2 regions of the Pseudoalteromonas sp. GutCa3 genome follow, and region 2 is predicted to be linked to the other one. Evidence: predicted binding sites of a transcription regulator. Region 2 holds the regulator's gene; the other holds the start of a gene.

Region 1 (3,190 bases), on a different contig from region 2:
CGCTAAACGTATCGTATTGGCTTTCATCGCGAAAAGGAAAAGGGTGCAAACCGTCTTTTTGGCGAATAGTGTGCATTTGCTCGCGACGACCAGTAAGAATTTTATGCGGATAAGCTTGATGACCCACATCCCAAACTAGGCGATCGTCTGGAGTGTTATAAACATAATGCAGCGCAACGGTTAGTTCAACCGTCCCTAAACCAGACGCTAGATGACCGCTACTTTGCGATACTGAGTTGAGTAAATAATCGCGCAGCTCATTGCTAAATGCAGGGAGTTTGTCTTGCGCTAAGTCACGCAATTGGGCTGGCTCGTCAACCAAATTAAGTAATGGATACTTGCTACTATCAAGTGTCATGGTTTTATATATATCCTTCGCTAACATTAATTAATTCAAAGCTTTTACGAATAATTAATGTTGAGTAATAATGTCAGTGCTAATTGCAATACGTATGAGCAAAAATTAGTGGTCACGCTCAATTAGGTAATTTGCTAGCGACGCAAGAAGTGTTGTGTCAGCATCTATATTTGCTAACGCTTCATGGGCTTGTTGTATTAAATTTTGCGCCTTTTCTTTAGCGCCTAGCATACCTAATAACGCCGGATATGTCGCTTTATTCGCGGCAATATCGGAGCCTTGTGGCTTTCCTAAAATAACTGTATCGCCTTCAACATCTAAAATGTCGTCGTGTACTTGAAATGCTAGCCCTATAGCATACCCAAAAACACTTAAATTTTCTAAGGTTTGTTGATCAGCCTTTTCACTGCACAGTGCACCAAGTGTAATTGCGCAATTAATTAGAGCCCCGGTTTTTAGCTTATGTATTCGCTCAAGCTCTTGTACGGTAATCACTTTATCAGTTGCTGCTATATCAAGGCCTTGTCCGCCAACCATACCCTGAAGGCCTGATGCGTGGGCAAGTGTAGCAATCATTTTTACTTGTGTTTGCGATGAGCATTCAAATTTGTGATTCGCAATAAGCTCAAAAGCAAGAGTTTGAAGAGCATCACCGGCTAAAATTGCATTTGCCTCGCCAAACTCTATATGACAAGTAGGGCGTCCGCGGCGTAAGTCGTCGTCGTCCATTGCTGGTAAGTCATCATGGACTAACGAATAGCTATGAATACACTCAATTGCAGCAGCAAGTACGTTTAAGTCTTGATGGTTTGCGCCGAGCATTTTACCTGTGGCATAAACTAAAAATGGACGTAATCTTTTACCACCATTAAATAATCCATACTGGGTGGCGTTCTTTACCGTTTCTTCTGTATCGAGAGGCTGGTTAAAATGCTGTTGTAAGGTCGCTACTACATCTTTTTGAGCACGTTCAATATGATTTTTTATGCTCACAGCTATTCCATATCATTATCAAAATTTGTAAGTACTGACTTTTCGCCATTCCCCATCAAAATTGATACTTTTTGTTCTGCTTGCTGTAATTTCCCTGATGAAGCACTTGCTAATGCAATTCCACGCTCAAATTGCTTTAACGATTGCTCAAGCGATAAGTCACCTTGTTCCATGTCACTAACGATTGTAGATAATTCTTCTAGTGCTTGTTCGAAACTTAAGTTTTCAGGTTTTTTAGTCGCCATCTTTATTTCAGCTTACATAATAAATTTAGGGGTCAATTTTAGGGGGAATGCTAAACTAGGTCAAAGGATGATATTGGTTTTTTACCTTTATAACGTTAAATTATATTTCAAGTGCATTAATAAAGCCTTAATAGCGGTCTGTTGGTTTAATAAATCAATTGATAATTAGGTAGCCCTTATAACTTGATCTAAGATAGTGCTAAAGGCTGCTTTTTATGTTTATTTATAAAAATGGCTTAAGCAATTCAATATGTTGCCGATAAGCAGTTAATAATAAAAGTTTATGATAAGGCCATTAAGCATGAAACTTCTGGAGGAAATGTGGATTTAGCAACCATAATCGGGATCCTAGGCGCAATTGGCTTAATTGTCATGTCTATGTTTATGAGTAGTAGCGGTGAAATGGCTATGTTTTACAATACCCCGTCTGTGGTTATTGTATTTGGTGGTTCACTCTTTATTGTTTTATCAAACTTCACCATGTCGCAATTTTTGGGGATAGGTAAAGTTGTTGCCAAAGCGTTTATGTTTAAAATCGAAACGCCAGAAATACTTATCGAAAAAGCAGTAGAACTTGCGGATTCAGCTCGTAAAGGCGGTTTTTTAGCACTCGAAGAAGCTGAAATTCCAAACCCCTTTATGCGCAAAGGCGTCGATATGCTCGTTGATGGCCACGACGCAGATGTAGTTCGCGCTACACTTCAAAAAGATATTTCTCTAACCACGACTCGCCATGAATTGGGCGCGGGTTTATTTAAGTCGTTAGCTGATATAGGGCCTGCAATGGGTATGATTGGTACTCTAATTGGTTTGGTTGCAATGTTGTCTAACATGGATGACCCAAAGGCAATTGGTCCGGCAATGGCAGTAGCACTATTAACAACTTTATATGGCGCGTTTTTAGCCAATGTTGTGGCAATTCCTATTCAGGTAAAACTCGAACTGCGTAAAGACGAGGAAGCTATGAATCAGCGTTTAATTTTGGATGCTATTTTAGGTATACAAGATGGTCAGAATCCAAAAGTAATCGAAGGTATTTTGAAAAATTACTTAGCTGAATCTAAACGCAAAGTAGATACCGAGGAGTAACTATGTCTGATCAAGAGTGTAAATGCCCACCACCAGGTCTACCTGCATGGATGGGAACGTTTGCCGATTTAATGTCACTGTTAATGTGCTTTTTTGTACTCTTGCTCGCGTTTTCAGAAATGGATGTACTTAAGTTTAAACAAATTGCGGGCTCTATGAAGTTTGCTTTTGGTGTGCAGAATAAAATTGAAGTAAAAGACATCCCTAAAGGTACCTCTGTTATTGCCATGGAGTTTACCCCAGGCAAACCAGAGCCAACCCCAATAGAAACCATTCAGCAGCAAACAGTCGAAATGACTCAACAAATGTTAGAGTTTCAGGCTGGCGATGAAAGTTCAGCAGGCGGCAGGCAAGAACAGCGCGGGGATAAACGCGGTGGTGAATCTCGTAGTACCTCACAAGAAGAATCTTCTGAGCAAGCAACTTCAGCAGCCGATCAGGAGCAAACTAACGAGCTTGTTAAAAAGATAGCGCAGCAGCTTGAAAAGCAAATAATCGATGGCGC
Region 2 (3,190 bases):
CCTATTTTGGATAGTCGCGAACATTTCATTAATGGTGTCGAGCGCTTGTAAAATAACATCCATTAACTCTGAATTGACCGTTCGCACGCCTTGACGTAGTAAATCAAATACGTTTTCAGCGCCGTGGCAAGCATCAACAAGTTCTGTCATAGCTAAAAAGCCTGCACCACCTTTTACAGTGTGAAAGCCTCTAAATATGGCATTTAGTAACTCGGTATCTTCTGGATTATTTTCCAGTTCAACTAACTGTTCAGATAAAAGCTCTAGGATTTCTCCTGCCTCTACAAGAAAGTCTTGTAAAATATCTTCATCGACTTCAAACATGCAGTTACTCTCCTCTTAGAAGCCCAAACTTGATAAAAGATCATCGACTTCATCTTGATCAGATACAACATCATTACGCGATTCTTTATCAATAATAGGGCCTTCAGGACCTGCTAAAGTTTGTGTGGCAACTGGTTCTTTTATTTTTTGTTGTTCTACTTTATTCGCTGTGTTGTCACTGTCATCTTGTTCAGCAAACGCTGTTAAAAGATGAAGTAAGCTTTCTTCTACTTCTCTAACAAGTTCTATAACACGGCGAATAACTTGACCTGTTAAGTCTTGATAGTCTTGAGCCATTAGTACATTTGTCATTAAGCTTTGAAGCTCATCCGTTTTATGATGAGAGTTATTCATAAACTTATCGATACTATGGCAAAGTTGTTTAAACTCACCAAGCTCAATCTCTCGGCTCATTAAACGATCCCATGTCGGTTTGATATGAGATATTTCATCTGCAAGTTGCTGAGCTATAGGTAAACTAGCCTCAACAGCATCCATTGTTTTATTAGCCGCATTTTCTGTCATTTCTATGACATAATTAAGCCGCTTTTTAGCATCTGGAATCGCATCTGTCGTTATGTTAGTTAAGCGAGTATCAAGCTCAAAACTTTTAAGTGCTTCGTGCAGTTGACGAGTCAACTTCCCAACTTCAGCAAATAATTTAGACTGCTCTTGCGAAGCTGTCTCTAAAATCAACTGATTAGCTTTATCTTGCTCATCGTTTTCTAAATAAATGACGAGTTGACGAGCTTGTTCTAACGTTATTTGAGGCGCAGCTGGTGCTGACATAAGCCTCTCCCCCATCATTAGCCTAAGCGTTCAAATACTTTTTCTAATTTAGTTTTTAATGTTCCAGCCGTAAATGGCTTAACAATATAACCATTAACGCCAGCTTGCGCTGCAGCTATTATTTGTTCTTTTTTAGCTTCTGCCGTTACCATCAGTACAGGGATATGTTTTAACTTATCATCTGCACGAATTGCTCTTAAAAGGTCAATACCTTGCATTCCCGGCATATTCCAATCTGTAACCACAAAATCAAATACTTGATTTTGTAACATAGGCAAAGCTGTAGACCCGTCATCAGCTTCTTGAACATTAGTGAAACCTAAGTCACGTAATAGGTTTTTTATAATTCGTCTCATCGTTGAAAAATCATCAACTACAAGAATTTTCATGTTTTTATCCAAAACATCCCCCAGTGAGGTATTAACCTTAGTTTACTTACTACTAGTTTATCCAGTCATTGATTTTAGCTTTAAGCTTAATCATCGCCTGACCATGTATCTGACTTACACGCGATTCGCTTACATCGAGTATATGTCCTATTTCTTTTAAATTCATTTCATCGTTATAGTATAAAGAAAGTACCATTGCATCACGCTCTGGTAATGACTTTATTGCATTTAGCAAAGACTCATTAAACCGATCATTTTTAACATTATTAAAAGGTTTGTCTAGCGCTAAATCTTGGCCTACGGGAGTAATAACATCCTCATCTACACCAAGGTCTTCTATGCCTAATACTTTACTGGTATTAACATCATTTAAAATATGATGGTACTCATTGAGTGAAATTTCAAGTTTTTCAGCAACTTCTGTATCTGTTGGTTCGCGATTCAGACTGCTTTCGAGCCCAGTAATTGCTTCTGCAACTTGTCGGCTTTTACGGTGTACTGAACGAGGAGCCCAATCACCACGGCGCATTTCATCAAGCATAGCCCCGCGAATACGAATACCGGCGAAGGTTTCAAAGCTTGCGCCTTTTGTTGCATCAAAGTTTTTTGAAGCTTCTATTAAACCTATCATTCCTGATTGAATTAAATCATCAAGCTGAACGCTAGGTGGTAATCGAGCAATTAGATGACATGCCACTTTTTTAACAAGTGATGCATGTTTCTCAACAATCACATTTAAGTTTTGTGTTGATTGATATCCCATAGCTCTATTCACCAATGTTGTCATAATTAGCCGTTTACTAGTTTCTCAATGAAAAACTCTAAATGCCCAGATGGTTGATTTGGTATTGGCCATTTAACTGCTTTTGTCGCCAGCGCTTTAAACGCGAGAGCGGCTGGCGAACTTGGAAAGAGCTCAACAATCACCTTTTGGCGACGTGTTGCTTTGCGCATATTTTCGTCATAAGGAACCGTTGCTACTAGCTCCATTGAAACATCTAAAAAGCGATCGGTAACTTTAGATAGTTTTGCAAACAATTCAGTGCCTTCACGCATACTGCGGACCATATTGGCAACAATTTTGAACTTATAAACACCGTGCTCGCGGCTTAATACTTTAATAAGTGCGTAAGCATCGGTTATTGATGTTGGTTCATCGCACACTACAACCATTACATCTTGTGCTGCTCGTGAGAAGCTTAGCACCATGTCTGAAATACCAGCGGCTGTATCTACAATTAAAATATCAAATTCGGTATTCAATTCGCTAAATGCACGAATTAGCCCGGCATGCTCAGATGGCGATAATTCAACCATACTTTGCGAGCCCGATGTAGCGGGTACAATTTTAATACCAGCAGGGCCTTCAACTAAAATCTCGTCAAGCTCACATTCACCTGACAAAACGTGTGATAAATTGCGCTCTACACGTAAACCAAGCATCACATCACAGTTTGCTAAACCTAAGTCAGCATCCAGCACTAATACTCTATTACCTTGTTGCCCTAGTGCAATAGCGGTATTTAGAGAAACATTTGTTTTCCCCACCCCACCTTTACCACCGGTTACAGCGATAACTTTTACGCCGTTGTTATTGTTTTGACTCATTTTGCGCAGGCCGCTTGCTTGATCTAATACTGTGTTAATCATACATCCCTACTGTACTTGGCGCCACTGCTTGGTGCCTT

The links. Region 2 encodes FliA, which starts transcription of late flagellar genes. Its sites were predicted from a motif close to CTAAAGNTNNNNNNNNNNNNGCCGATA; they were not measured.
Region 1: pomA (flagellar motor protein PomA) is a predicted target of FliA. The motif match lies at 1,832-1,858, and genes of this name have one in related genera.

What each region holds. Positions count from the first base shown of each region.
Region 1 covers NZ_PJBK01000029.1:35,282-38,471, forward strand. Annotated here, with positions in the region: gene dxs (1-deoxy-D-xylulose-5-phosphate synthase) at 1-358, opposite strand, end outside; gene ispA ((2E,6E)-farnesyl diphosphate synthase) at 464-1,351, opposite strand; gene CXF64_RS05940 (exodeoxyribonuclease VII small subunit) at 1,354-1,596, opposite strand; gene pomA (flagellar motor protein PomA) at 1,918-2,685, shown strand; gene CXF64_RS05950 (flagellar motor protein MotB) at 2,688-3,190, shown strand, end outside.
Region 2 covers NZ_PJBK01000034.1:18,016-21,205, forward strand. Annotated here, with positions in the region: gene CXF64_RS07200 (chemotaxis protein CheA) at 1-324, opposite strand, end outside; gene CXF64_RS07205 (protein phosphatase CheZ) at 340-1,113, opposite strand; gene cheY (chemotaxis response regulator CheY) at 1,131-1,514, opposite strand; gene CXF64_RS07215 (RNA polymerase sigma factor FliA) at 1,555-2,265, opposite strand; gene CXF64_RS07220 (MinD/ParA family ATP-binding protein) at 2,292-3,152, opposite strand; gene flhF (flagellar biosynthesis protein FlhF) at 3,145-3,190, opposite strand, start outside.